Regions from separate parts of the Flavonifractor sp. An91 genome, predicted to be linked through region 2. Evidence: predicted binding sites of a transcription regulator. Region 2 holds the regulator's gene; each other region holds the start of a gene.
What was found. Region 2 encodes Rex, which represses fermentation and respiration genes when NADH is low (regulators of the CRP and FNR family bind a similar motif). Its sites were predicted from a motif close to ATTGTTAANNNNTTAACAAT; they were not measured.

Region 1: B5G42_RS12330 (V-type ATPase subunit subunit G family protein) is a predicted target of Rex. The motif match lies at 8,551-8,570, and genes of this name have one in related genera.
Region 3: B5G42_RS06135 (acyl-CoA dehydrogenase) is a predicted target of Rex. The motif match lies at 4,445-4,464, and genes of this name have one in related genera.

The regions. Positions count from the first base shown of each region.
Region 1 is NZ_NFHA01000022.1:32,675-42,589, reverse strand. Features, by position in the region: gene B5G42_RS12370 (V-type ATP synthase subunit D) at 1-248, opposite strand, end outside; gene B5G42_RS12365 (V-type ATP synthase subunit B) at 252-1,634, opposite strand; gene B5G42_RS12360 (V-type ATP synthase subunit A) at 1,631-3,409, opposite strand; gene B5G42_RS12355 (V-type ATP synthase subunit F) at 3,453-3,767, opposite strand; gene B5G42_RS12350 (V-type ATPase subunit) at 3,884-4,882, opposite strand; gene B5G42_RS12345 (V-type ATP synthase subunit E) at 4,913-5,500, opposite strand; gene B5G42_RS12340 (V-type ATP synthase subunit K) at 5,515-6,009, opposite strand; gene B5G42_RS12335 (V-type ATP synthase subunit I) at 6,011-8,020, opposite strand; gene B5G42_RS12330 (V-type ATPase subunit subunit G family protein) at 8,020-8,334, opposite strand; gene B5G42_RS12325 (DEAD/DEAH box helicase) at 8,649-9,915, opposite strand, start outside.
Region 2 is NZ_NFHA01000003.1:45,549-55,463, forward strand. Features, by position in the region: gene B5G42_RS03015 (pyridoxamine 5'-phosphate oxidase family protein) at 1-79, opposite strand, end outside; gene B5G42_RS03020 (ArsR/SmtB family transcription factor) at 244-606, shown strand; gene B5G42_RS03025 (cation transporter) at 620-838, shown strand; gene B5G42_RS03030 (heavy metal translocating P-type ATPase) at 872-2,722, shown strand; gene B5G42_RS03035 (S-layer homology domain-containing protein) at 2,767-3,879, opposite strand; gene B5G42_RS03040 (redox-sensing transcriptional repressor Rex) at 3,876-4,508, opposite strand; gene B5G42_RS03045 (spore cortex-lytic protein) at 4,637-5,026, shown strand; gene B5G42_RS03050 (peptidoglycan-binding protein) at 5,039-6,259, shown strand; gene B5G42_RS03055 (peptidoglycan-binding domain-containing protein) at 6,256-6,789, shown strand; gene B5G42_RS03060 (helix-turn-helix transcriptional regulator) at 6,963-7,166, shown strand; gene B5G42_RS03065 (hypothetical protein) at 7,163-7,582, shown strand; gene hisE (phosphoribosyl-ATP diphosphatase) at 7,622-7,951, opposite strand; gene hisI (phosphoribosyl-AMP cyclohydrolase) at 7,948-8,277, opposite strand; gene B5G42_RS03080 (hypothetical protein) at 8,287-8,529, opposite strand; gene hisF (imidazole glycerol phosphate synthase subunit HisF) at 8,552-9,307, opposite strand; gene hisA (1-(5-phosphoribosyl)-5-[(5-phosphoribosylamino)methylideneamino]imidazole-4-carboxamide isomerase) at 9,301-9,915, opposite strand, start outside.
Region 3 is NZ_NFHA01000007.1:44,636-54,550, forward strand. Features, by position in the region: gene B5G42_RS06110 (acyl-CoA dehydrogenase family protein) at 1-34, shown strand, start outside; gene B5G42_RS06115 (CaiB/BaiF CoA transferase family protein) at 50-1,228, shown strand; gene B5G42_RS06120 (acyl-CoA dehydrogenase family protein) at 1,267-2,466, shown strand; gene B5G42_RS06125 (electron transfer flavoprotein subunit beta/FixA family protein) at 2,498-3,301, shown strand; gene B5G42_RS06130 (electron transfer flavoprotein subunit alpha/FixB family protein) at 3,319-4,323, shown strand; gene B5G42_RS06135 (acyl-CoA dehydrogenase) at 4,490-5,632, shown strand; gene B5G42_RS18105 (hypothetical protein) at 5,679-5,843, shown strand; gene B5G42_RS06140 (enoyl-CoA hydratase-related protein) at 5,831-6,607, shown strand; gene B5G42_RS06145 (nitroreductase family protein) at 6,793-7,374, shown strand; gene B5G42_RS06150 (3-hydroxybutyryl-CoA dehydrogenase) at 7,692-8,540, shown strand; gene B5G42_RS06155 (molybdenum cofactor guanylyltransferase) at 8,828-9,358, opposite strand; gene B5G42_RS06160 (molybdopterin-binding protein) at 9,383-9,915, opposite strand, start outside.

The sequences.
Region 1 (9,915 bases), on a different contig from region 2:
AGGAGGGACTGCTCCAGCATCTCAGAGGACATGAGGGCGGAGGCCACGGTGAAGGAGCCGTGGGCTTTCATCAGCCCCTCCTCCACCTTCTTCCGCAGGGCCCGGTTCTCCCGCACCACGTCCATGAACTGCTTCATCAGCTCATCCCGCTTATCCTTCAGCAGCTTGTGGCCCCGGATGGAGGTCTTGAGCCGGGTTTTCAGCCGGGTCAGCTCCTGCCGGGTAGGGTTCACGTTAATGGCCGGCATGATTTATCCCTCCTTTTTCGGGAGGTATTTCTCGATATACTCCGGCTTGATACGCTTCAGCTCCGCGCGGGGCAGCAGGCTCAGCAGATCCCAGCCCAGGTCCAGGGTCTCGATGATGGAGCGGTTCTCGTCGGTACCCTGGGAGACATAGCGCTTCTCAAACTCGTCGGCAAACTTGGCGTACTGCAGATCGGTGGGAGAGAGGGCGGCCTCGCCCAGGATGCTCATGAGCTCCTTGTTCTCTTTACCGGTGGAGTAGGCGGCGAACAGCTGGTTCATGGTGCCCGCGTGGTCCTCGCGGGTCTTGCCGGGGCCCACGCCCTTATCCTTCAGACGGGACAGGGAGGGCAGCACGTCCACCGGCGGGTTGATGCCCTTGCGGTACAGCTCACGGGACAGGATGATCTGGCCCTCGGTGATATAGCCGGTCAGGTCGGGAATGGGGTGGGTCTTGTCGTCCTCGGGCATGGTGAGGATGGGGATCATGGTGATGGAGCCCTTCTTGCCCAGCTGACGGCCGGCGCGCTCGTACATGGTGGCAAGGTCGGTGTACAGGTAGCCGGGGTAGCCGCGGCGGCCGGGGACCTCCTTCTTGGCCGCGGACACCTCACGGAGGGCCTCGGCGTAGTTGGTGATATCGGTCAGGATGACCAGCACGTGCATATCCTTCTCAAAGGCCAGGTACTCGGCGGCGGTGAGGGCCATACGGGGGGTGGCAATACGCTCGACGGCAGGGTCGTTGGCCAGGTTGGTGAAGAGCACGGTACGGTCGATGGCGCCGGTGCGGCGGAACTCCTGCACGAAGAAGTCGGACTCCTCGAAGGTGATACCGATGGCGGCGAACACCACGGCGAAGTTGCCGGCGTCGTCCCCCAGCACCTTGGCCTGACGGGCGATCTGGGCGGCCAGGGCGGCGTGGGGCAGGCCGGAGCCGGAGAAGATGGGCAGCTTCTGGCCGCGGACCAGGGTATTCAGACCGTCGATGGTGGAGATGCCGGTCTGGATGAACTCGTTGGGGTAGTCGCGGGCGGCGGGATTCATGGGCAGGCCGTTGATGTCACGGTATTCCTCGGCCATGATCTCGGGGCCTCCGTCAATGGGACGGCCCATGCCGTTGAACACCCGGCCCAGCATATCGCCGGACACGGGGAGCTGAAGGGGGTGACCCAGGAAGCGGACCTTGGACTGGGCCAGATTGATGCCGGCGGAGGACTCGAAGAGCTGCACAACCGCGTTGTCGCCGTTGACCTCCAGCACCTTACAGCGGCGGATAGAGCCGTCGGACAGCTCGATCTCGGCCAGCTCGTCGTAGGTGACGCCGGAGACCTTGCGGACCACCATCAGGGGGCCGTTGATCTCCTGAATGGTACGGTATTCACGGATCATGCCTCTTCACCTCCCTTGGCCGCAATGGCCTCGATCTCCTCTTCCATTTCCCGGGCCATATCGGCGTAGACGGCCTTGAACTGGTCGTCGGGCACGCTCTTGGCACGGCCCATCTTCTCACGGAAGGGGATATTGAACAGCTCTGCCACAGGGGCGCCCTTCTCGATGGCGGCCCGGCACAGCTTGTCGTAGTCCAGAATCATCTGGATCATCTTGTCCTGGCGCTCGTAGCTGGAGTACCAGTCCACTTCCATAAAGCCGTTCTGCTGGAGGAAGTCCTCGCGGAGCATCTTGGCAGTCTCCAGGGTCAGCTGGTCACCGGCGGACAGGGAGTCCTTACCAACCAGCTGCACAATCTCGTTCAGGCTGGCCTCCTCCTGGAGGATGGACATGGACTTGTCGCGGTTGACCATGAACTGGGGACCCAGGTGCTCGTCGTACCAGGGCTTCAGGGAGTCCAGATACAGGGAGTAGGAGTTCAGCCAGTTGATGGCGGGGAAGTGACGGCGGTAGGCCAGGGAGGCGTCCAGGGCCCAGAACACCTTGACGATACGCATGGTGGCCTGGGACACGGGCTCGGACAGGTCGCCGCCGGGCGGGGAGACCGCGCCCACGGCGGTCAGAGAGCCCCGGCGGTCCTCGTCGGAGCCGATGCACTCCACCATGCCGGCCCGCTCGTAGAACTGGGCCAGACGGGAGGACAGGTAGGCGGGGTAGCCTTCCTCGCCGGGCATCTCTTCCAGACGGCCGGACATCTCACGCAGAGCCTCGGCCCAGCGGGAGGTGGAGTCGGCGATGACGGCCACATGGTAGCCCATGTCGCGGAAGTACTCGGCGATGGTAATGCCGGTATAGATGGATGCCTCACGGGCAGCCACGGGCATATCGGAGGTGTTGGCAATCAGCACGGTCCGCTTCATCAGGGACTCGCCGGTACGGGGGTCCACCAGCTCGGGGAACTCCCGGAGCACGTCGGTCATCTCGTTGCCGCGCTCGCCGCAGCCGATGTAGACCACGATGTCCACGTCGGACCACTTGGCCAGCTGGTGCTGCATGACGGTCTTGCCGGAGCCGAAGGGGCCGGGGATGGCGGCGGTGCCGCCCTTGGCCACGGGGAACATGGCGTCCACGATACGCTGGCCGGACAGCAGGGGGGTCTTGGGGGGATACTTATGCTTGTAGGGGCGGCCCACACGGACGGGCCACTTCTGCACCATGGTGAGATTATGCTTCTCGCCCTTGTCGTCCACCAGCACAGCCACGGTGTCCAGCACGGTGAACTCGCCGGACTGGATGGACTGGATGGTGCCGCTCATCTTGGGGGGGATCATGATCTTGTGGAGCACCACGCTGGTCTCCTGGACGGTGCCGATGACGTCGCCGCCGATGACCTTGGCGCCGGGCTGGACGGTGGCGTTGAACTGCCACTTCTTCTCCCGGTCCAGGGCGGGGACTTCCACGCCGCGGGGCAGGTTGTTGGAGCCCGCCTTCTTCATGATGCCCTCCAGGGGGCGCTGGATGCCGTCGTAGATGTTCTCAATAATGCCGGGGCCCAGCTCCACGGACATGGGGGCGCCGGTGGTCTCCACCACGGCGCCGGGGCCCAGGCCGGAGGTCTCCTCGTAGACCTGGATGGAGGCGGAGTCGCCGTTCATGGTGAGGATCTCACCAATGAGGCGCTGCTCGCCCACACGGACCACGTCGGCCATGTTGGCGTCGGTCAGTCCGGTGGCCACCACCAGCGGGCCGGAGACTTTGACGATTTTTCCGCTCAAAACACTCTAACCTTCTTTCAGGTTTGGATTTGAAATGATTCTCTTACAGGATATCCGCGCCCACGGCCCGTTCCACGGCGCTCTTGACGTTGGCCATGCCGATGCCCAGAGAGCCGTCCTTGCCGGGGATGAGGATGATGGCCGGGGTGAGCTCATCCTTGTACCGGGCCACCTCCGCCGTCATACCGGCGGCGTACTGCTCGGTGAGGTAGATCACCGCGTAATTTTCCTTGGCCAGCTGGTGGAGGGTCTGCTTGGCCTCCTCCACGGTCTCGGCGGGAAACACATCCAGCCCCAGGGCCTTGAAGCCCAGTACGCTGTCCTTGTCTCCCAGCACTGCGATTTTGTACTTAGACATTTGGCCGCTCCTTTCTCCGCGCCCCGTCACACTGACAGACCGCGGGAGCGGTCAAATGTGTGCGCATATGCCGCGCGCCGCCGCGGCACGCGCTCTTATCAAATGTTTGAACTTGTTCAAACATAGGCTTCACGCAGCCTTTCCCGGATGGTGTCCCCGTCCAGCCCCGCCATGCGGCCGGACAGAATGGTGCGGATGGCGGTGAACTCGTTCTCCCTGGCGTACAGGTAGCCGATCACCGCCTGCTCCCCGAAGGGGATGCGGCGGGCCTGGGCCAGATAGCCCATCACCGCGTTGTCGCTCAGGCGCTCAAAGGCGGTGAGCTCCCCGCTGCCGGGGGCGGTGAGGGCGGCGCCTGCGGCGGCCGCCTCGCTGAGGGGGCCCGCCCGGAACAGGGCGGCCAGGTCGCTGCCCTTGCCGGAAGTGAGGGTGTGTACCTCCACGTTGCCGCCGGGCAGCAGCACCTGATTGAGGAAATCGTTGCCCTTGCCCATACGGGCGGCCCGGACGGCGGAGCGCAGGTTGGTGGAATCAATGAGCAGGCGGACATACCCCTCCAGGAAGGGACTGCCCACCGCCTTGGCGGCCTCGCTCATCTCGGCGAAGTAGGCCCGGTCCAGCACGAAGTCGGCCAGCTGGGGGTCGTTGCCGCCATTGAGCAGCTCCCGGGCCTGGACGATGGCCTGCCGGAAGGGATCGGTGAAGTCCCGCAGGTTGTCCCGCTGGTAGGCCTCCTTGATCTGGGCGGCGGTCCAGCGACCGCCCTCCATCAGCAGCCGGTCGGGCTCAGCCCCTACGGCAGCGGCCTTGATGAGGGTCTTGGCGTTGTGGTAGTCGTATTTCATCTGGAACACGTCCACCAGCCGCTTGTCGGGCACCGCGCCCTTCAGCTCCTTGTACAGAGCGGCCCGGGCGGCGGAGAGCAGCTCGTCCAGGGCGGCGTGGGTGAGGGCGGGCAGTTCCCCGTAGCCGCACTCGGAGAGGACCTTGGCGGCCTCATCGTCGGTGCGGGCGTCCAGCATCCGCTCCATCCGCTCCCGGGTGAGGAGACGGTTCTCCATGGCCCGGATACGGGCGGATATGGTCAGATAGTCGGTATCTTTGATCTTAGCCAAAATGTTGCCTCCTTACTTGCAAGGAGCGCATCAGTCAAAGAGCACCTTGGCCACCTCGCGGTCCATTTCGCCCCGCTGGAGGCGCACCAGCGTCTCAAAGGTGCAGTTGACCTCCACGTCCCCGTCGCTGAGGATGAGGCCCCCCTGAATGGGGCGGGACTGCTCGGACATGGTCAGGTGTCCGTCGCCCAGCTTCTCGTTGGCCTGGGTGACCACGGCCTTGCCGTAGCGGGCGCGGTCCTTCTGGGAGAAGATGACCGCCTCCCGGCCGGTGGAGGAGGCCTTCACGGCCAGGTCGGCCAGCAGGTTCACATACTCCTTGTCGGGCAGGTTCACCAGCTTCTCCAGGGCCAGATCATAGGCCTTGGAGAGCATCTCCTGCTTGGCGGCCAGCTCCAGCTTGCGGGCGTCCAGCTGGGCCACACTGGCCAGCCGCTCTACGCGCTCGTCGGCGTTGCGGCGGCCCCGGGAGATGATCTCCTCGCTCTCCCGCTGGGCCTGAGCCTCATACCGGGCCGTGATCTCGTCGGCCTGACGGCGGGCTTCGGCGTTGATGTCGTCGATCTCCCGTCCGGCGTCGGCCGCGATGCGTCCGGTGATTTTTTCAATTCCGTCCATAGTCTACCTCTTGCTTAGAAGCCGAACATGATCATCAGGAAGGAGATGAGCAGGGACAGGATGGCGTAGAACTCCACGATGATACAGAGCACCATGCCCTTGGACCAGTCGTTGGGGTTCTTGGCCACGATGTTGATGGAGGCGGCAGCCACGCGGCCCTGAGCGATACCGGAGAGCAGACCGCCGAGGGCCATGGGGATGCAGGCGGCCAGGACGATGAGGCCCTGAGCAATGGTCAGCTCACCCACGGTGCCGCTGAACAGGCCCATCTTCATCAGGGCCAGGAAGCCGATAACCAGGCCGTACAGGCCCTGGGTGCCGGGGATAACCTGCAGGATCATACACTTGGAGAACTGAGAGGGGTCCTCGGCCAGCAGGCCGGCGCCCGCCTCACCGGCCAGGCCGGTGCCCTTGGCGGAACCAACGCAGGCCAGGCCTGCAGCAAGAGCGGCGCCCAGGAAACCAAAGAACGCGCCAGCGTATTGGGTCAGAAATTCACCGAATGTCATGTTACTCTTCCTCCTTAATGTCGACATACTTTGTCGCAATGTTCAGGGGCCGCCAGGGGCGTCCGCCCTCTTCATAGAACTGCTTGAAAAATTCCAGGTATTGCAGACGGGACGTGTGGACGTAGGTGCCGATCACGTTCAGGCCGATGTTGAAGGCGTGGCCGATGATGAAGATGATGAAGAAGATGGGGATGCCGATGGCCGGGGGCATTCCGCCGCCGGGCATGGCGCCCAGAATGTTGAACACCTGGCCGATCACGGAACCGGCCAGCATCATGACCATCAGACGGGAGTAGGAGAGGATGTCTCCGAAGTAGCCCGTCACGCCGTTGTACACCGCACCGATGATGGCGGTCACCTTGCCGAAGCCCTTGGCCGTGCGGCCCTGGCCCAGCAGCATCAGGCAGCCGATGATGAGCACCACCGGGTAGCCCGCCACATTGCCGATGCCTGCGGCAAAGAGGCCGATACCCACAAAGATGACCCACCAGGTACCGATGTCCAGGATGGCGTCCACCACCTGGCCCCGGCGGCACAGCATCCAGAATTTCACCGCCATGCCCACCACGATCTGTACGAAGCCCACGGCCAGTGCAAAGACCAGCACGGTCATGGGGTCGCCCATGACGTTGAGCAGGGGACCGGGCACGCCCGTCACCCCGTCGGGCACCGACAGGAAGGGGATCACCGGCTGAGACAGGCCCAGCATACTGGTGAACTGAGCCAGGAAGTCGGAGAAGAAGCCGCCGGTGAAGAAGCCGATGACGGCAGAGGAAATGCCGCACATGATCATCAGCCGGATCAGCTGTCCGAAGCCACCCTTGGGGTGGACCTTGTGGTTGATGAAGGCGCAGGCCCCCGCCAGGATCAGGCCGTAGCCCAGATCGGCGAACATGAACCCGAAGAAGAACACATAGAAGGGCATCATCAGCCCGTTGGGGTCCACGCCGTCATAGGCGGGCAGGGAGTACATCTCCGTAATGGTGGTCAGCGGCTCGGTAAAGCGGTTGTTCTTCAGCTTCACCGGCACCACCGGGTAGTCCTCGGGCGCCGGGTCCTGGGTCTCCCAGCAGCAGGTGTACTGCCCCAGCTGCTCCAGCAGCTTTTTCTCGTCGGGGACAGGTACCCAGCCCTCCAGGAAGAAGGCGGAGCTGCTGTCCAGCAGGCGGCAGCGGGCCTCCTCCCGGGCGATCTCCTGATCGGCCCGGTCCAGGCACTGCTCCAGCGCGCCCTTTTTGGAGGCGTATTCCCCCACCTGGGCGATGGTGGACTCCAGCTCACGGGCGGCGTCGGCCAGCTGTTCATCCAGCCGCTTGTCGTTCTCCGCCGCCGTTCCCGTCCAGCCCCGCAGGGCCGCCCGGGAGAAGCCGTACTCCTTGAGCACCGCCTGGCAGTCCTCCTCCACGCTGCGGTGGCAGAGGAACACCAGATATTTCAGTTCGTTGTCCGCCCCCGCCCGCATGAGCTCATACAGGTCGGTGACGGCCTTTAGGGCGCCCTCCATGGCGTCCAGGTCGGTGGAGGCGGCCACGGTGCCGAAGGACACCGCCACCTCCGGGGTAGAGGCCGTCTCCAGGGGGATATCCAGCGCCAGCCAGGGAGCCAGCGCCAGCTTTTGAGTCCGCAGTTTGTTCTGCTCGGCGTACAGAGCCGAGATCTTCCGCTCCAGGGCTACCAGCTGCCCGGCGTCCGCCAGGCCGGTCCGGTAGGCCGCGTCGTCGAAGAGCTCTCCCTCTGTAATCACCGGTCTGGGGGTGAGGAGCCCGCCCTTCTGTTTGGGGCCGTACTTCTTCAGGGCTTTCAGGGCGTTCTCCACGCTGGAACGGGCGTCCCTGGCCTCGTTCAGCGCCCCGGTGTCCGGCCGTGTGAGGCTGGCCCAGTCGGGGTCGTCCTTGCGGTCCCCCGGCTCGTCAATCTCCACACAGCCCAAATGCTGAAGCAGCCGCAGCATGGACTCCCGCTCGGATTGCATTCCGATGAGCCGCAGCCGCTTCATTTTCACAATGGACATCAGTTCTTCACTACCCTTCTCACGATGCTCTCAGCGGCGTCAGCCAGACGGCCCTCCGCCTTGGAGCGCAGGGCGTCGCAGGCCTTCTGCGTCTGGGCGTTGACCTCCGCGGCGTGCTTGGCCGCCGTTTCCTCCGCCGAACGCATAAATTCACGGACCTGAGCCTCGGCCTGAGCCCGTGCTTCCGCCAGCCGGGCCTTGCCAGCCCGCTCGGCCTCCGCCACGGTGCGCTTGGCCTCGGCCTGGGCCTCCGCCTTGCGCTGCTTGTTGGCCTGTTCAGCCTCAGTCACCTGCTTGATCGCTTCCAGAGACATACATTCACCGCCTTTCCCCATCTCTTGTCCCTCCGGACAATTTTCCCGATGTTACCTGAATCATACTTCAATCCCAGGCTGATTGCAAGTTTAAAATTATGAGTTTAGTTTTTTGTATGCATTTTTTCATCCTCAAAATCTTTTTATTTTCAGCTGTTTTTTTGTTAATCATGCAAATTCTTTAAATATTTTGCATGATTTTAATATGGCGCAAACTTCGTTAAATTTTTCACAAAAAATTTTGTGGATTTTTACCATAGTGTAAACAGGTAAAAAAAGGGCGCGCCGCACAGCGGCGCGCCCTTGGGGCGAGGTCAGTCATCACTGAGATAATAAGGCTTCATCAGGCTGGGCTGCTCGGTGGAGTCCTTCTGGCCGTTGGAGCGCAGCACGATCTCCGGCGGACGGCCGGCACGGCCTCTGCCGCCCCGCTTCTTCCGCTCACTCTTGGGCGCGGGGGCGGGGGACTGGGCTGCCGCCTGCTTCTTGCCCTGGGCCTTTGGCTGCTTCTGAGAAGCCTTCTCCTGAGGGGCCTGCTTCTCTTTGGCCTGTTTCTCCTTGGGCCGCTTTTCCTTCCGGTTGTCCTTCTTCTCAGGCCGGGGAGCGGGCTTCCGGGGGGCCAGCAGCCGGGCGGTGGCATCCATAATGATGTCGCTGGCCAGGGGATCGGGCCGGTGGAAATCCTCAAACGCCGGCTCAGGCGCGGAGGGGCGGGTGGGGACGGTGGCTACCAGAGCCTCCTCCAGGGTGGCGCTGTTGCGCACCCCCCGCCTGGACTTCTTCTTTTTCTCCGGCTGGGCCGGGGCGGGCTGTTCCACCGCCTCAGCCGCCTTCTGGGCAGCCTTGGCCTTGCGCTCGGCAGCGGCGGCCTTGTTGGCGGCGTCCCGCTGGCGGCGCTTCTCCTTGGCGGCGGCCCGGGCCTCGGCGTCCTCCGGGTTGATAATCCGGCCCTTCTTATCCTTGGGCAGGGGCTCAAAGACCTCCATGGGCCAGGGGTGGTCCTCCACCACCGGGATGGCCTTGCCCAGCAGCTTCTGGATGCCCCTGAGCTCCTCCTTCTCGTTGATGTCGCAGAAGGAGATGGCGGTGCCGCCGTGGCCCGCCCGGCCGGTACGGCCGATGCGGTGGACGTAGGTCTCGGGCACGTCGGGCAGGTTGTAGTTAAAGACGTGGCTCAGCTCCTCGATATCCAGGCCCCGGGCGGCAATGTCGGTGGCCACCAGGGCGGTAATCTTGCCGCTCTTGAAGTCGGCCAGGGCCTGCTGCCGGGCGGTCTGGCTCTTGTTGCCGTGGATGGCGGCGGCGGCGATGCCCGCCTTCACCAGGTCCCCGGCCACCTTGTTTGCCCCGTGCTTGGTGCGGGTAAACACCAGGGCGTTCTTTACGTCGGGCTCCAGGATCAGGGAGGCCAGCAGCTTGGTCTTGTTGCCCCGGTCCACATAGTAGAGCTTCTGGTCGATGACCTCCACCGGAGAGGACACCGGGTCCACCGCCACCTTTACCGGATTCACCAGCAGGGAGTCCACCAGTCCCTGGACCTCCGGGGGCATGGTGGCGGAGAAGAAGAGGGTCTGCTTCTTC
Region 2 (9,915 bases):
CGTCGTTTACCGCCAACACCATATATTCGCACCGGTCCAGGGCCTCCAGGCCCACATCCCGTCCATCATCTCGCTTCATATCTATCCGTCCCTTCCGGCCCCAAGGGCCTGTTCTCTCCCCCATCATACCCCCGCCCGAGCCCCATCGCAAGAAAAACTTCCATTCCCTCTTGACATCCTGCCGAGCAAGTATATAATAATATATGAACAATAGCTCATATGTTATTAGAAAGGATGGTCGTCATGACAGACAGCAACGGCGTGGAACGGTGCGATTACAGCCACGTCCACCAAGAGATCGTGGATAAAGTGGAGCGCACCATGCCGGAAGATGAGATCCTCTACGATCTGGCAGAGCTGTTTAAGATCTTTGGGGATTCTACCCGCATCAAGATCCTGTATGTGCTTTTTGAGTCGGAGATGTGCGTGTGCGACATCGCCAAGCTGCTGGGCATGACCCAGTCCGCCATCTCCCACCAGCTGCGGGCTTTGAAGCAGAGCAAACTGGTCAAATACCGCCGGGAGGGCAAAACTGTGTTCTACTCCCTGGCGGACGGCCATGTCCGCACCATTCTGGGCCAGGGCATGGAACACATTGCGGAATGAGAGGAGTTTTACGATGAGAAAGTCATTCAAGCTGAGAGATCTGGACTGCGCCAACTGCGCCGCCAAGATGGAGGACGCCATTCGCAAGCTGGACGGGGTGAACAGCGCCACCGTCAGCTTTATGACCCAGAAACTGACCCTGGACGCCGACGACGCCCGGTTCGGCGAGATCCTCCAGCAGGCCGCCAAGGTCTGCAAAAAGGTGGAGCCCGACTGCACCATTGTGTTCTGATCCTGTTATCTGTGTAAAAAGGAGAGATGGATCATGACCAAAAAGCAAAAGCGGATGCTCATCCGCATTCTGGCCAGCGGGGTACTGTTTGTTGGGGCTGTACTGCTTCCCCTGTCCGGCTGGGCGGAGCTGGCGGTCTTTCTGGTCCCCTATGCCGTCATTGGCTGGGATGTGCTGTGGCGGGCGGTGCGCAACATCGCCCACGGGCAGGTATTTGACGAGAACTTCCTCATGGCCCTGGCCACCATCGGCGCACTTGCCATCGGCGAATACCCGGAGGCCGTCTTTGTTATGCTGTTCTATCAGGTAGGCGAGTGGTTCCAGAGCTATGCGGTCAACCGGTCCCGCACCTCTATCGCGGCTCTGATGGACATCCGCCCCGACTACGCCAACATCGAGGTGGACGGCCAGCTGCAGCAGGTGGACCCGGAGGAAGTATCTGTGGGAGACGCCATTGTGATCAAGGCTGGGGAGCGGATTCCCCTGGACGGCGTGGTGCTGGAGGGAACCTCCACCCTGGACACCGCCGCCCTCACCGGCGAGTCCCTCCCCCGCCAGGTCCAGCCCGGCGACGATGTGGTCTCCGGCTGTGTCAACCTGTCCGGCTTGCTGAAAGTCCAGGTCACAAAGGCTTTTGAGGAGTCCACCGTATCCAAGATCCTGGACCTGGTGGAGAACGCCAGCAGCAAAAAGGCCAAGGCCGAGCACTTCATCACCCGATTTGCCCGGTACTATACCCCCATTGTGGTGCTGGCTGCCGTGGCTCTGGCCCTCCTGCCTCCCCTCTTCACCCAGGTGAGCTGGCTGGATTCCATTCAGCGGGCGCTCAATTTCCTGGTAGTATCCTGCCCCTGCGCCCTGGTGATCTCGGTGCCGCTCTCCTTCTTCGGCGGCATCGGCGGGGCCTCCCGGGCCGGTATTCTGGTCAAAGGAGGCAACTACCTGGAGGTGCTGGCCAAAACGGAGATCGTGGTCTTTGACAAGACCGGCACCCTGACCCAAGGAGTCTTTAACGTCACCGCCATTCATCCCGATCACTGTGACCAGAGCCAGCTGCTGGAGCTGGCCGCCCTGGCGGAGGCCTCCTCTGATCATCCCATCTCCCGCTCTCTGCTGGAGGCCTGGGGCCAGCTGCCCGACCGCAGCCGGGTCACTCAGGCGGAAGAGCTGTCCGGCCGGGGCGTCCGCGCCATGGTGGACGGCAAGGTGATCTGCGCCGGCAACGACAAGCTGATGGATGAGATCGGCGTCACCTGGCACCCCTGCCACCATGTGGGCACCACGGTCCATGTGGCCGCCGACGGGGTCTATCTGGGGCACATCGTCATCTCCGACCAGGTAAAGCCGGACGCCCAACAGGCCATCACCGCACTGAAGGCGGCAGGAGTACGCAAAACTGTGATGCTCACCGGCGATGCCAAGCAGGTTGGCGAGGCGGTAGCCGCCCAGCTGGGGCTGGATGAGGTCCACACCCAGCTCCTCCCCACTGACAAGGTAGACCGGGTAGAGGGACTGCTGAAAGAGGTATCCCCCAAGGGGGCCCTTGCCTTCGTGGGAGACGGCATCAACGACGCCCCCGTCCTTTCCCGGGCGGATGTGGGCATTGCCATGGGCGCCCTGGGTTCCGACGCTGCCATCGAGGCGGCAGACATCGTCCTCATGGATGACAAGCCCTCCAAGCTGGCCCAGGCCATTGCCATCGCCCGCCGCACTCTGGCTATTGTCCGTCAGAACATCGTGTTTGCTCTGGGGGTAAAACTGCTGGTGCTGGTGCTCAGTGCTCTGGGCCTGGCCAATCTGTGGGAGGCCGTCTTTGCAGATGTTGGCGTCTCTGTTATCGCCATTCTCAACGCCATGCGGGCCATGCGCACCGCCAAGATGTAATAAAAAACGCGAGCCTTACGGCTCGCGTTTTTTGTGTTGTGCATTTAACTCAGACGCAGGGCGGAAACCTCGTTCAGCACGGTCTGCATGGTGGCCTTGTCATACCCGCCGTTGGAGGCAGTGCGGTCCAGCAGGATTCCGCCGTCCTTGGTGGGAGCAGAGAGGGCACACACCGACAGATAGACTACCTGGGCCCGCAGGAAGGTGCCGCTCTCCAGCATGGTGCGTTCACTCTGACGGATGGAACCCAGCGTTACCCCCGCCTCCATGGCAGTCTGCCAGGTAAAGTCAGGATTGGTGCCAGTCTCGGAATAACCCAGCGCCCGGAGCACAAAGGTCATATACTCCCCTGCCGTAATGGTGTTGTTGGGGGCAAAGACCAGCTGACCGGCGGCGTTGGTACCAATGCCGGTAGTGTAGCCCTTTTCATAGGCATAGGCCAGATAGCGGTCGGCCCAACTGGGGCTGTCCACAAAGGGATTGGTTGCCGTACTGGACAGGGCGGCCTGTTCCTCCCCCAACAGGCGAATGAACATGACCAGGCCCTCCACCCGGACCGGCTGGCGCTCCAGCTCATAGCCGGAGCCGTAGGTGGCGCCGGTGCCCTTCAGAAGGCCCATCTTAGTCAGGCCGTCAGCCATAGCGTTATAATCTACGTTTCCGCTGGCGGAGAGGGTATAGCTCCCCTCCAGACAGAGGACTGCGGTATCAGAGGTCACAGTCACCGCCACAGCGACGCTCTCCCCTGCCAGACAGCGGTGGCGGGCAGTCAGCCCACTGCCGGAGGCCACCGTATTGCCTGCCGTTGTATCCACCAGCACACCACCGGAGGCCGTAGCACTTCCTGCCAGCAGCATCACGCCGGAGCCGGAGGTAAGGGTCAGCACATCGCCCTTTTTAAAGCGCAGGTCATTGAGTCCGGACGTTCCGCCTGCTTGGGCCAAATATGCGGAATGCTCGCTGTTGAGCTGGTTCAGCGCCTGATTATAGACAGGTGCCGTCAATTCCTCCACCCGCTGCTCCGCCTGCTTCAGGGCCTCATCGGTAAACGTACCATTTACATAACTTTTGCTCACCAAAGACTGGTCGGCGGCTACCACCGCCCCGCAGCTCACCAGGATCACCCCGGCAAGCAAGATTGCCGCTGCTTTTTTCATGCGTCCTCCGAGATCATATAGCTGAGGGCCAACAGGCTGTCCGCAAAGTGAACATCTTCAATGACCACGCCCGGCGCCTCCACCGTCAGCTCGCTGTTAGTAAAATTCCAGATACCCCGTACACCGGCTCGCACCAGCCGACTGGCGGTGGTATTGGCAACGCTCCGGGGCACGGTCAATACACCGATGCTGGCCGGATGCTCCACCAGATACTCCTCCAGCCGATCCACATGATAAATGGGCACGCCAGAGCGAGTCTGGCCCACGATCTCCGGGGCCACGTCAAAGGCCGCGGCCAGCGCCACACCCGAGCGCTCAAAGTGGAAGTTCTCCATCAGGGCCCGGCCCAGATTGCCCGCGCCCAGAATAACCGCCGTATGTCCCCGGTTCATACCCAGGATATCAGAGATCTCATCCCGCAGTTTCTCCACGTTATAACCATATCCCTGCTGGCCAAATTCCCCAAAGCAGGACAGATCCTGCCGGATCTGGGAGGCTGTCAATCCCATGGAGCGGCCCAGAGCACTGGATGAAATACGCTCCACACCGGCCGTATGCAGGTCCGTCAAATGGCGGTAATACCGGGGTAGCCGCCGAATCACCGCACTGGACACCTTTTGCTTTCTCATGCGCCATCACACTCGTTCCAGAGGATATCTTTCCTATTCAGTTTACTCAAAACCGGCCCCGATGTCAACGCCTCACGGGCAATTCCTCCGTTGACGGCATAGAGTGGAAAGAAAAGGAGGAATGCAACTTGGCCGCAACAGGAACCATTCTGACCCGGGTATTCACGTCCCGGGCCCAGATCCCGGTGGCAGGCGCCACCGTAGCTTTTACCCAGCGGGGCACCGAAGGCCGCCACACCCTGCTGGCCCTGCGGGTCACCGACGCCAATGGCCGCACCACACCGGTTCAGGTAGAAACACCTGACGCCTCAGCCAGCGAGTCTCCCGGCACTGTCACTCCCTTTGCCGTATGTGATATCTGGGCTGAGTCCCCGGGCTATGAACTGCTGGTGGTGGAGAACGTCCAGATCTTTGCCGGCACCCAGACCTTGCAGGAGTTGGAGCTCATCCCTCTGCCGGAGCAGTCTGCCACTCTGCTGCCGGAGGACCCGGTCAACGTACCGCCTCAGAATCTGTAAAGGAGGGATACCATGCCAGAATCGCTGCCCATTACCCCCTATGTGCCGCAATACATCACCGTTCATCTGGGCCCGCCGGGCTCCAGCGCGGAGAATGTGACGGTATCCTTTCCGGAGTATGTGAAAAACGTGGCCTCCAGCGAGATCTACCCCACCTGGGAGCCCGCCGCCCTCCAGGCCAACATCCTGGCCATCATCTCTTTCGCCCTCAACCGGGTATACACCGAGTTCTACCCAAGCCGGGGCTACCCCTTCAATATCACCTCCTCCACCGCCTACGACCAGAAATTTATCAAGGACCGTAACATCTTTGAAAATATCAGCCAGCTGGTGGATGAGATGTTCAACTCCTACATACGGCGCATCGGCTTTGTAGAGCCTCTGGCCGCCAAATTCTGCAATGGCACCACCGTCACCTGTGACGGGCTATCCCAGTGGGGCAGCCAGGCCATGGCGGAACAGGGGGCGGACTATATGACCATCCTGCGCTCCTATTACGGCGATAACATTGAGCTGGTGACCAACGCCCCGGTCCAGGGCATCCGCTACTCCTACCCCGGCTATCCCATCCGCCGGGGAGACAGGGGCGAGGCGGTACAGCGCATCCAGGTCATGCTCAACCGTATCTCCCGGGACTACCCCGCCATTCCCAAGGTCTACCCGGTGGACGGGGTCTTTGGTCCCGCCACCGAGGCGGCGGTCAAGAAATTCCAGTCCATCTTTGATCTGACTCCCGACGGCATTGTGGGCAATTCCACCTGGTACAAGATGGTGTTCCTCTATGTGGGGGTGCTGGATCTGGCAGAGCTCATCAGTCAGGGGCAGACCTATTACCCCGGCAGCGGAAGCCAGCCCTTCCCCAACGTGCTGGCCGAGGGCGCCAGAGGTGATTCTGTACGGACCGTACAATATGTGCTGTCGGTGGTGTCGGAGTTCTACAGCAATATCCCCCGGGTGGCCATCGACGGCATTTACGGTCCCGCCACAAAAAATGCTGTCATCGCGGTTCAGCGCATGGCCGGCCTGCCCCAGGACGGCATCATGGGTCCACAGACCTGGGCCGCCCTCTACCGGCTCTATGCCGGTATCGCGGACACGGTGGAGACCTATACCAACGTGATCCCGGAGCAATTCCGCCCCGATCTGCCCGAAAGCCAGGCCACCGGTTTGACTCAGTACCCCGGCCAGCCCATGACCCTGGGCTCCGCCGATGAGAGAGGAGTATCCGCATGATTGTGCCTCAAGAGATCCGCCTGATCGGCCAACCGGTCCGCAGCCTGCAAACCATGCTGCGGGAGCTGTCCTTCCTCTATGATTTTCTGCCGCGGCTCACTCCAGATGGGGTCTTTGGGGAGCGCACCCTGGAGGCCGTTATGCTCTTTCAGCGGGAATTTTTCCCGCCGGTCACCGGTCGGGTGGACCAGGCCACCTGGGACGCCATTGCCGCCCTCTACCTCCAAGCCAAGGCCCGGCTGAACGGTCCGCTCCCCTTCCGGGGCTACCCCCAGGGAGATTTCACTGTAAAGCCTGACCAGGACAGCGTTCATCTCTATCTGGTTCAGTCCATGTTCCGAGCCCTGGCCCGCCTCCTCAATGGCATCCAGTCCACCCCGGTCACCGGCCAGAACGATACCGCCACTCAGCATAATATCCGCTGGGTCCAGCAACTGGACGGCCGGCCCCAGACCGGCGTACTGGATCAGGACAGCTGGAATACCATCAGCCGGCTGTATACACTATTCGTCACCTACGGACAAAAATAAAAACTGGGCCGCACCAACATCGGCAGCCCCTATGCGTTCGCACAGCCTTCAAAAAGCAGCCGCTTTTCAGCGGCTGCTTTTTTACGGAAAAACGGAAAGTACACTTGACATTTCAAAGCATCGATGCTACACTTCAAATGTAAAGGACGCTTTCCATCCGAAGGAGGATGAACTTGAAAAATCGATTGGAAGAGCTGCGGAAAAGCAAGGGGATTAGTCAAGAGGAACTGGCCACGGCACTGGAGGTCTCCCGTCAGACCATAAGCTCGTTAGAAAAGGGCCGCTATAATCCATCCATTCTTCTAGCCTTCAAAATTGCGCGCTATTTTGGAATGAGCATTGAAGATATCTTTCTTTATGAGGAGGAATTATTATGAAATATAAGATTGCTGTACTGGTTGGCATCCTCCTGGCGGGAGGGGGTCTGTTTTTGCTCAGAAGTTCCCTGGAACTTCAGGGTATTCTGCGCATCCTTCCCTATCTCTGCATCGGGGTGGGCTGCGGCTGCTTCGGACACAGTGCTGGGGAGCTGCTGAGCCGCCGGGCTTTGAAAAACGATCCATCGCTGCAAAAGCAGCTGGAGATTCAAAAAAACGACGAGCGCAATATAGCCCTTGATCACCGTGCCAAAGCCAAAGCCTATGATATGGGCATCTACCTCTATGGCGCACTGCTTGTGGCATTTGCTCTTATGGATGTTTCCCTGCCCTTGCTTCTGCTGCTGGTTGCCTGTTATCTATTTCTGGAGGGGTACTGCCTCTATTACCGCTTACGCTTCGAAAAGGAAATGTGACACATTAAAAAGGACCTGCCATTACGGCAGGTCCTTTTCTCAGGTCTCGTGGTCCACTGTCTTCATCTGTTTCAGATTGCCGATCTTATGGCTCCGACGCTCCAATTCGGCCAGCACCGCGTCCAGAGGGATGTTCTGGTCGGCCATCATCACCATCAGGTGGTAGATGAGGTCGGAGATCTCCCCCACCGTCTCCTCCTGCTTGCCGTTCTTGGCGGCGATGATGGTCTCGGAGCACTCCTCCCCCACCTTCTTCAGGATTTTGTCCAGACCCTTATCAAACAGATAGCAGGTGTAGGACCCCTCCTGGGGATCGCTCTTGCGGCCCAGCACCACCTGGTACAGGTCCTGTAAAATGGTATCGCTCATGGTGTTTCCTCCCAAATCGTGTTAAAAAAGCAGCTGCGTGCTCCGGTATGGCAGGTGGGGCCCTCCGGGGTGCAGAGATAGAGCAGGGTGTCGGTGTCACAGTCGGTAACCATCTTCTTCACATGGAGGAAGTGGCCCGAGTTCTCGCCCTTGTTCCACAGTTTCTGGCGGCTGCGGGACCAGAACCAGGCGGTTCTGGTCTTTAAGGTCAACTCTACCGCCTCTTTGTTGGTAAAGCCCAGCATCAAAATATCTTTGGTATCCGCGTCCTGGATGATGACGGGGATCAAATCGGATTTCTGAAACAAAAGGTCCAGATCCAGCATACTATCACCTCAAAACTCCCAGGGCGGCTTCTCCTCTTTCCAGTCCCAGGGATCTTCTCCTCCCCGCCGGTCCCGGCGGGCGGTCAGCTTGGTCTGCCCCGCCGATGTGCGAGACGCCGGCCGGCTGGTGGCCGGTCTTTGTTTCACCGGTTTCCGCATCTGGTTCCCGCCCGGCAGTCGCTTTCCAGTCAACTGATTGACATTGTTTTCTCCGATCAAATCGGACACCAGATCAAAAATGTTATCCAGCATACCATCTTCCCCCTTGTGTGAGTTATCGCACCGGGATCTGTCTGGTTTCAAGATACTCCTTTACCTGGGGCACTGTCAACTCCCCAAAATGGAATAAAGAGGCTGCCAAAGCTGCGTCGCACCCAGTCTCCTCAAATACCTCCGCAAAATGGGCCAGGCTACCGCAGCCACCGGAGGCAATGACGGGGATGGATACCGCATTGGTGACCGCTTTTGTCATGGCCAGATCAAAACCAGCCTTGGTTCCATCTGCGTCCATGGAGGTGAGCAAAATCTCTCCCGCCCCCAGGGCCTCGCCCTTCTTCACCCATTCGATGAGGTCCATGCCGGTGGGCTTGCGGCCTCCGGCCACCACCACCTCCCAGGTGCCGTCTCCCCGGGACCGGGCGTCCACCGCCAGCACCACGCACTGGGAACCGAACCGCTCCGCCGCTTCGGAAATCAGTTCAGGCCGGGCCACGGCGGCGGAGTTGACAGAGATCTTGTCCGCCCCTGCCCGCAGCAGCCGCTGGAAGTCCTCCAGAGTACGGATGCCACCCCCCACGGTTAGTGGGACAAAGACCTGGGCAGCAGTACGCTCCACCACGTCGGCCACGGTGTCCCGGGCATCACTGGTGGCGGTGATGTCAAGAAAGACGATCTCATCAGCTCCCTGATCGGAATAGTATTTGGCCAGCTCCACCGGGTCGCCGGCGTCTCGGATATTGACGAAGTTGACCCCCTTCACCACCCGGCCGTCCCGCACATCCAGGCAGGGAATGATTCGTTTGGCTAACACTGCTCCCCCGCCTCCTTTACCGCTTGCGCCAGATCCACCGTTCCGGCGTAGTAGGCCTTGCCGATGATAGCCCCGTACAAATTCATGGCGTTCAGCTGAGACAGGTCCCCGTTGGAGGCCACCCCGCCGGAGGCCACGATCTGACAGCTTACCGCTTCTTGAAGCGCAGCCAGCCGGTCAAAAGAAGGGCCGGACAACATCCCATCGGTAGCGATATCTGTAAAGATAATCGTCCTTACACCTATCGCCTCCATGGACTTGGCGAAGTCCAGGTAGTTGAGGCCGGAGGACTGCTCCCATCCGGCGGTCTTAACGATGCCGTCCATGGCATCGATGCCTACGGCAATGCGCTCGCCATACTTGGCAACCGCCTCTTTTACAAACTCCGGATGGCTGACGGCGGCGGAGCCGATCACGCACCGCCAAACTCCCAGGGCAAAGACCTCCTCCAGGTCGGCCATAGAGCGGATACCGCCCCCCAGCTCCACCTTCAGGCCAGAGTTCTGGGCCACCGCCTGCACGATGGCGCCGTTCTGCCGGGCTCCACTGCGGGCTCCGTCCAGGTCCACCATATGGATATGGCGGGCCCCGGCGTCATAAAAGGCCTT
Region 3 (9,915 bases), on a different contig from region 2:
CGTCATTGCCCGCGAGATGGCAAAGCTGTATTAACGCACAGGGGTCGCCATGGAAAAGAACTATTTTGCCGGGCTGCGGGTTTTGGACCACACGCGCTATCTGCTGGGCGGCTACGCCACACAGGTGTTGGCAGATCTGGGGGCGGAAGTTATCAAGGTGGAGAGCATGGACGGCGGCGATTTCTGCCGGCAGGAACAGCCCATGAGAAACGGCGTCAGCCACTATTTCTCCGCCCTCAACCGAAATAAAAAAAGCATCGCTATTGACCTGAAATCTGCCAAGGGGCGGGAAGCCTATCTGCGCCTGGTCAAGACTGCAGATGTGGTGATCGACACCTTCCGCCCCGGCGTTATGACCCGTCTGGGCATCGACTATGATGCAGAAAAGGCAGTCAAACCGGACATCATCCACTGCAGCATCAGCAGCTTCGGTCAGAACGATCCCCGCAGCTTCAAGGCCCTGCACGATATCAATTTCCAGGCTCTGTCCGGCTTTCTCTCCCTGAATGGAGGGAAAATCACCCCAATCCATATGGTGGATGTCTCCACAGGAATGGTGGCTGCCCAGAGCATTCTGGCCGCTCTGCTCCAGCGGGAACACACAGGCGAAGGAGCTTTTTGCGACATCAGGATGTTCGATTCCTTCGTCTGGTGGAACGCTCTCATCGATGCCAGATACGACTTCTACGGCAACAAGATGTGTACGGAAAAGCTGGACTACCCAGCCCTGGCCTATAATATTTATGAGGCCAAGGATGGCGGCAAGGTCTCCATCGGTATGCTGGAGGAAAAATTCTGGGTGCGCTTCCTGACCGCTGTAGGCAGGGAGGACCTGATCCCGTATAAACTGTGCCACCGGGAGGAGGCTCCATGGGCTTACGAGGAACTGGAAAAGGTCTTTAAAACCAAAACCAGGCTGGAGTGGAAGGAATTTTTTGCGGAAATGGACACCTGCGCCATGGTGGCCTACACAAAGGAGGAAGCAATCCGGGAAATCCTCTCCTCCGGAACCGGATTAATGGAGTATGTGGACTTCCCGCGTACCGGGAAGACCCTGCAGACCCGCCTTCCCATCCAGGTCTCCACCCTGCCCGTCTCCCTGAAAGATGCCGTTCAATGTCCGGGTCTGGGAGAGCACAGCGCAAGCCTGCTTCAGCAGGCCGGTTACTCCGATGCAGAGGTGGAGGAACTGCTTCAGGACAAGGTGATAAAAGTCTGCGCAGAATAACAGTATGTTAACGCACAAGATGCGAAAGGAGTATATTTATGGAAAACAATGTACGTCTAAGTGAGAAGGAACTGTATGACCTGCGTATGAAGATCCGTCGCGTCAATGAGGTGGACCTGGAGGCTCTGTCCCCTCAGTGTGAGCATGACAATGTGTTTCCCAAGGAGATGTGGGAAATCGGTAAGAAGAACGATATGTTCCGCCTGTCCATCCCCACCCAGTATGGCGGCATGGGCCTGTGCTTTGAGCAGTATTTCACCCTGCTGGAGGAAATTGCCCGGGGCAACGGCGGTATGCGTATGTTCTGGCATGTAGCCAACGGCCTGAGCTGGGAGATCCTGTGTGAGCGTGGTACAGAGGACATGAAGAACAAGTATCTGCCCCAGATGGCCACCGGCGATTACTTTGTAGCCTTTGCCCTGACCGAGAAGGGCTGCGGTTCCGGCGCCGATATCCGGACCAAGGCCGAGCAGAAGGGGGACAAGTGGGTACTTAACGGCAGCAAGACCCTCATTTCCTTTACCGATGTCTGTGACGCCTACTACATCATCGCCTGCTCCGATGAGAGCAAGCGCAAGAGCAAAAAGGGCGGTTTTACCGCGTTCTTCGTCCCCGCTGATTCCAAGGGCCTGCGGGTGGAGAACATGCCCCACATGATGGGCTGCCGCGGCGCCGGCCACGGTGATGTAATTCTGGAGAATGTGGAGATTCCAGACGAGTACCGCCTGGGCGAGATCGGCGAGGGCTTGACCGTGTTTATGCATGCGCTGGCTATCTCCCGCGCCTCCATCGGCGTATGCCTGCTGGGTATGTCCCAGCGTTTCCTGGAGATGGCGGTTGCCCGCTCCAAGGACCGCGTGACCTTTGGCAAGCCTCTTGCCCAGCGGCAGGCTATCCAGCAGCAGCTGGCCGACATGGCCACCCAGGTGATGGCCCTGCGCCTGATTGCAAACGAGTGCGCCAAGCAGATCGACGCCGGTGTGGAAGACCTGGAGATGATTACCTCCATGCTGAAGCTCCACGGCATTGACACGGTGAAGTTGGTCTCTGACGGAGCACTGGAGATCATGGGCGGCATCGGCTATTTTGAGGACAACCCCTATGGGCCCCTGGAGCGGATGTACCGGGATGCCCGCGGCATGTGGCTGGAGGAAGGCCCCCGCACTGTGCAGCGCCTGACCCTGGTTCGTGATGTCATTGCCAAGGACGGCGAGTTGCGCCATGGAAACTATTGCTGATTGGCCGTAAAGTAGGAGGGAGGAAAGAGCTATGAACATACTCGTCTGCGTCAAGCAGGTGCCGGATACGACGGAGATCAAGATTGACCCTGTAAAGAATACCCTCATCCGAGACGGGGTGCCCAGCATTCTCAACCCCTTTGACGGCTATGCCCTGGAGGCGGCGGCGCGGATCAAGGATAAGAACCCGGATACCAAGATTGTCGCTGTGACCATGGGCCCGCCGCAGTCTGTGGCGGTGCTGAAAGAGTGCCTGGCTATCGCAGCGGATAAGGCATATCAGGTCTCCGGCCGTACCTTCGGCGGCTCCGACACTCTGGCTACCAGTTACATTCTCTCCAATGCGGTAAAGAAGATCGAGGAGGTTGAGGGCAAGTTTGACGCCATCTTCTGCGGCAAGCAGGCCATTGACGGCGACACCGCCCAAGTAGGCCCCGAGATGGCAGAGCATCTGGACCTGCCCCAGGTGACCTACGGCCTGGAGGCCGAGCTGGACGGGAACAGTCTGAAGGTGAAGAAGGAGACTGAGGACGGCGTTGAAGTCATCGGCGTCAGCCTGCCTTGCCTGGTGACCTTCACCAAGCCGGCCTGGGATCCCCGCTATCCCACCATTAAGCGCAAGATGGCCGCCAACAAGGCCCAGATCCCTGTCCTCGGCGACGATGCTTTTCCTGAGATAGACACCACCCGCATCGGCCTCAAGGGCTCCCCCACCCACGTCAAAAAGACCTTTGTGCCCCAGAAAAAGAAGGGCGGCATGAAGATTAAGGAAGAATCCAACGAAGATTCCGCAAAGAAGCTGTTCCAGGTGCTCAGCGACGCGGCAGTCATTTAAAAAGGAGGGGAAGCACTATGGAAGCCAAGACCAAGGACCTTTGGGTATTTGTAGAGACCAATAAAGATGGCAGCGCCAAGAACGTGGGCATCGAACTGCTGACCCCCGGCAAGGACATGGCTGCTAAGCAGGGCGGGGCCCTGGTAGCAGTTGTGGTGGGCTACAAGACCGACGCCGCCGTAGAGGCCGCCGCCGCCCACGGTGCAGATAAGATCATCGTAGTGGACGGACCTGAGTATGAGCAGTACACCACCGACGCCTACACCATCGCTCTGTATACCTTAGTCGAGAAGTATGGCCCCACCAGCATGCTCATCGGCGCCACCAACAACGGCCGGGATTTGGGGCCCCGTGTGTCCTGCCGCCTGAAAACCGGACTCACCGCCGACTGCACCGCCCTGGACATCGACGAAGAGACAGGCAACGTGGCCTGGACCCGTCCCGCCTTTGGCGGTAACCTGATGGCAACCATCCTTTGCCCCGACCATCGGCCCCAGATTGGCACCGTGCGTCCGGGCGTGTTCAAGAAGTGCGAGCCCTGCGCGGCCCATGCCGAGATCATCCGTGAGGACATCAAGGTGTCGGCCGAGCAGATTCGTACGCAGGTGCTGGAGTTGCTGAAGGAGATGGGGGACGAGAATGTAGACCTGGAGGGTGCTGAGATCATCGTCTCCGGTGGACGCGGTGTGGGCGGCCCCGAGGGTTTTGCCCCCATCAAAGCGCTGGCCGAGGTTCTGGGCGCCACCGTGGGCGCCTCCCGCGCTGCCGTAGACTCCGGGTGGATCAGCCACGCTCACCAGGTGGGCCAGACCGGCAAGACCGTGGGGCCCAAGCTGTACATCGCCTGCGGTATCTCCGGCGCCATCCAGCACCTGGCGGGCATGAGCGGCTCTGACTGTATTGTGGCTATCAACAAGGATCCCGACGCCCCTATCTTTGATGTAGCCGACTACGGCGTGGTAGGCGACCTGTTCCAGGTCCTTCCTGTCCTCACCGAGGAGATCAAAAAGCTGAGAGCCTGAGGCTCTCCCCTCCCAATGCGTGAAGCAGCCTTCCCTGTGTTGCCTTCCTCCTCACGTGGCTGTTTCATAGGATATCGCTTTGAGCTGCCTCTTGCCGGGCAGCTCAAAGCCGTATTAAGGGATTGTGAAAAAAATATCAGAGCTTAAACGGAAAGGAGCGCACACAATGAATTTTCACTTTAACCAAGAAGAGCAGGAGATCCTGGACATGCTGCATGAGTTTTCACTGAAGGAGGTGGCGCCCATCGCCGCTGAGATCGATGAGAATGAGCGCTTTCCCGAGGAGACCTGGCACAAGCTGGCCGAGATGGGCATGATGGGCGTTCCCTTCCCCGAGGAATACGGCGGGGCCGGCCTGTCTTATCTCACCTACATTGGTGTCTGCGAGGAGCTGGCCCGCCACTGCGCTACCACCTCTGTCATGGTGTCCGCCCACTCCTCCCTGTGCTGCTGGCCCATCAGCGAGTTCGGCACCGCTGAGCAGAAGCAGAAGTACCTGCCGCCCCTGCTCAGCGGCGAGAAGCTGGGGGCCTTCGGCCTCACTGAGCCCGGCGCCGGTACCGACTCGGCCATGCAGAAGACGGTGGCCGAGGACAAGGGGGGTCACTGGCTGCTCAACGGCTCCAAGATCTTCATCACCAACGCCGGCTATGCCGAGACCTTTGTGATCTTTGCCATGACCGACAAGGAGAAGGGCAACAAGGGCATCTCCGCCTTCATCGTGGAGAAGGGCTTCCCCGGCTTCAAGGTGGGGGCCCACGAGAAGAAGATGGGCATCCGGGGCTCCTCCACCTGTGAGCTGGTCTTTGAGGACTGCGTGGTGCCCAAGGAGAACCTGCTGGGCGAGCTGGGCAAGGGCTTCAAGATCGCCATGATGACCCTGGACGGGGGCCGCATCGGCATCGGCGCCCAGGCTCTGGGCATCGCCCAGGCCGCCATCGACGAGTGCGTCAAGTACACCACTCAGCGCATCCAGTTCGGCAAGCGGATCAGCCAGTTCCAGAACACCCAATTCCAGCTGGCCGACATGCAGGCCCGGGTGGACGCGGCCCGGCTGCTGATCTACCGGGCGGCCCAGGCCAAGCAGGACCATGAGCCCTACAGCCACCTGGCCGCCATGGGCAAGCTGTACGCCTCCGAGGCGGCCAGCGACGTGACCCGCCGCTGCCTCCAGCTGGTGGGGGGCTACGGCTACACCCGTGAGTACCCCTTTGAGCGGTATATGCGCGACGCCAAGATCACCGAAATCTACGAGGGCACCAGCGAGGTGCAGCGTATGGTCATCTCCGGCTGGATGGGCGTGAAATAAAAGCGCAGACAAACAGAGGAGAACCCAATCGCCCCTCAGAGGGCCAATGGGACGCGATTGCGGGAAATTTGGAGGTTGTACATACATTGTAGACTGTTGCCGCACCGCCTTCGGCTCCTTCGGGAGCAGCCTGAAGGATACCCCCGCTGCCGATCTGGGCACCGTGGCGCTGGAAAATGTTAAGGAGGAAGGAATATCATGGGATTTGTAACGCTTGAAAAACGGGAACATATTGGTATTCTGACAATCAGCCGCCCAGAGGCCTTAAACGCGCTGAACAGTCAGGTCCTGGCTGATCTGGACGAGACCATCACTCAGGTGGAGCAGGACAGCGAGATCTACGTCGTGATTCTCACCGGCGCTGGCCGCTCCTTCGTGGCTGGGGCCGACATCGGTGAAATGAAGCAGTTCTCCTGCATAGATGGCAAACGGTTTGCCACCCGGGGCGGCCAGGTCTTTTTGCGGCTGGAGAATCTAAGCAAGCCGGTTATTGCTGCAGTCAATGGGTTCGCCCTGGGCGGCGGCTGTGAGCTGTCCATGGCCTGCGATATCCGGCTGGCTTCTGAGAAAGCCAAGTTCGGCCAGCCCGAGGTAGGTCTGGGAATCACCCCTGGCTTCTGCGGCAGTCAGCGCCTGCCCCGCATCGTGGGCGTATCCAAGGCCATGGAGCTGATCCTCACCGGCAAGGTCATCAGCGCCGCCGAGGCCAAGGCCATCGGCCTGGTCAGCGAAGTCTATCCCCCTGAGGAGCTGATGGGCAAGGCTGTGGCGCTGGCAGAGGCGATTTGCGCCAACGCCCAGATCGCCGTGTGCGAATCCAAGCGCTGCATTCGCATGGGCATGCAGACCGACATCGCCACCGGTTCTGCCTTTGAGGCCGAGGCCTTCGGCGTCTGCTGCGGCACCGAGGACAAGAACGAGGGTATGGGAGCGTTTTTAGAAAAGCGCACCGAGAAGCACTTCCGGAACAGATAAGGCGGGCTGCCCTCATCAGGGAACTGTCAGACCTCTTGCGGACATAAAAAACAATAGGTCCACAGAACTTCAACTACGAAAGCGCGCCGGAGGTTGAGCGCTTTGGCACCGCCTGTTGGACACGGGGCTTATTTCCCGGGAGGTCTATTGTATACTGGCCAAAACCCGAATAAGGAGTGTGGAATATGGATTGCAGACAGGCGATTATGACCCGCCGCAGTGTGCGCAATTATCAATCGGCGCCCATCCCGGAGAACGTACTGAACAATATCCTGTCGGCGGCCTGTGCTGCGCCCTCTGCTTTAAATCTGCAGCCTTGGTACTTTGTCGTAATTCAAAGCGCCGAGCCCATGGCCCGGCTTCTGGAGGTAATGCGCCCGGCTACCCAGCGCCTGGATGCGGAGCTGACCCAGCGCTTTCCCAACCATCCCCAGGTGGTGCTGGAGACAAAACGCTTTGTCCAGCTGCTGGGAGGGGCGCCTGTCTGCATCCTAGCCTTCCAGACAGGTGGGGATACCCATGGCAGAAGCCAGTCCACCATTTTGCAGAGTGTGGCGGCGGCCATTGAAAACCTGTTGCTTGCGGCATGGAATGAAGGCCTCGGAAGCTGCTGGCTTACCGCTCCGCTGGAAGCTGGTCTGGCAGAAGAGCTGCGTACTGCGTTCGCCCCTGAGCAGGGAGAGCTGGCTGCACTGATTACCCTGGGTTATCCGGAGCATGTCCCAAAGGCTCCAAAAACCAAGAGCGGACGATATATCATACTGTAGCGGCACTCACAGTATCCTGAGATGGAGGAGGTCCACAGCCCAGGAGGAGCATCCTCTGCAAGTCGGAGAGAATCACGTTCGGGTGCGCCCGGGGGAGCTGTCCGGGCGCACCCCGGCTTCAGCGCTTACCTACTGGCCGGACAGAGCACATGGTTAGTCAGGGGATTGGGTTAGGACCGTTTCCCACCAAAAAAGAAATGGGTACAGTTTCTGAGATGTGCAGTGACTTGGACAGGCGCTCCGGCGGAAAAGAAATAGATGTTTTATTTGCGACTCAGCATAATGGGACATAAATCCTTACAATAAGGAGTGTTTTTATGAAAAAGATTGTTGTGATCGGCGGCGGCACTATGGGCCTGGACATCGCTCAGGTCTTCGCCAAGAAGGATTTTGATGTTACCGTCCGCGACATCAACGACGACATCATCAAGGCTTCCGAGGGCCGTCTGAACAAGAGCCTGGACAAGCTGGTGGCCAAGGGCAAGATGGATGAGGCCAAGAAGGCCGACATCCTGGCTCACATGACCTTCACCACCGATCTGAAGGCTGCTGCCGACGCCGACCTGGTGGTTGAGGCCGCCATTGAGAACCTGGACATCAAGAAGAGCATCTTTGCCGAGCTGGACAGCATCTGCAAGCCCGAGACCATCCTGGCCTCCAACACCTCGTCCATCTCCATCACCGCCATCGCCGCCGCCACCAAGCGGCCCGACAAGTTCATCGGTATGCACTTCTTCAACCCCGCTACCGTCATGAAGCTGGTGGAGGTCATCCGGGGCGCTCACACCTCCGATGAGACCTTCAACACCATCCGGGACCTGTCCGTGGAGATCGGCAAGGAGCCCGTCGAGGTTAACGAGGCCCCCGGCTTCGTGGTCAACAAGATCCTGATCCCCATGATCAACGAGGGCATCGATCTGGTATACACCGGCGTGGCCTCCGTGGAGGGCGTTGACACCGCCATGAAGCTGGGCGCCAACCACCCCATGGGCCCCCTGGCTCTGGGCGATCTGATCGGCCTGGACGTGTGCCTGGCCATCATGGACACCCTGTACAACGAGACCCACGATCCCAAGTACCGCGCCTCTCTGCTGCTGCGGAAGATGGTCCGGGCCGGCAAGCTGGGCCGCAAGACCGGCATCGGCTTCTACGACTACAGCAAGTAAGCCATGCTGCGTTGGCTGCCAAGAGAGCCGGCAACGGAAAGCAGAATACAGGACCAGGGACCCGCTGCAAAATGAGTCCATAAATAGGGCCTGTTGCAAAATTGACATTTTGCACATGCCTGTCATTGTGAGCCAGCGCGCACACTGGCGTGACAATCCACATTCCTGTAAGAAAGGCAGATTCCCACGAAAAACGGCCGCCCACCGGGCGGCCGTTTCCTCAGAATGACGGGATTTTGTGCAGCATATTCATTTTGCAACAGGTCCGTTCATGTAAAGGTGCTTTTTCATAGACCACGCTCTCCGCGGTCCTCCGTGATTTCCCGAACAGAGATATGGGGGAACAGCCCGTGCTGAAAGGAGCGTTCTCCCCGGCCAAGAGACGCCGCGATGTGCGGAAAGCACCGGCGGGAATATAGCGCGAAGAGCGGTTCAAGCCTCCCGTTCCGGCGCCGGATGAGACACACGTCAGAGTTTCCAATTTCTTTGCAGATGACATGAGCCAGGCTTGGGGAGGAAAACGGCAGATCCACCGCAATCAGAAAATACCGGTCGGCTGGGATGGCACCCATAATGGTCTCTAGCCCGGCCATAGGCCCTCCGCCGGGGCGGGCGTCCTCCACCATCTGAATACCATCCAGCCCCAAGTGTGCAAAGCGTTTCGTATGATCTACGGAAAGGGCCAGCGCGTCAAATACCCCTTGCCATCGCTCCGCCAGAATGGAGACCAGAGGGCGGCTGCCGATGGACATGAGCGCCTTGTCGCTGCCCATGCGGCTTGATTTTCCTCCGGCCATAAGTACAGCAACGGTTTTCATGCTCGCACCTCTCTGTTTCCGGTTTTACGATTTACCAAAGGGGCAGACGGGGTAGCGGCACTGGGGACAGCCCAGGCACAGCCCGCCGGTGCCCAGAGCCTTCAGGTCGGCCCGGCTGACCCGCACCCCGGCGGTGATGCGGGGGAGCACCAGGGCTCCGTAGGACACGATCTCCGCGCCGGTGTCCCTGTTGGCCCTGGGGGTCTTGTCGTCCGGGTCCACGCTCATGCCGCCGGTACACAGGATCAGGCCCACCCCCCTGGCCTTGTAGTCCAGGGCGGCGGCGGTGATGGCGGTCCTGTCGTCGCCGGGGAGGCAGTGCTCCGTCACCTCAATGCCGTAGGCGGCCAGCTTGTCCCCCTGGTGGACGGCGGTGTTGGTGTGGCGGGTGGCGATCATGATCTCGTCCTCCCCGTTGAGGGCGTTGAGGCGTGCCACGTCCACCCGGAACAGGCCGTCGATATCGGCGATGAGCTCGATCTTGCCCTCCTTCACGGGAGTGGCGTGCATGTGCTCGTTCTGGCACAGGGCCTGGAGGCGGAAGGCGGCCTCGTCCT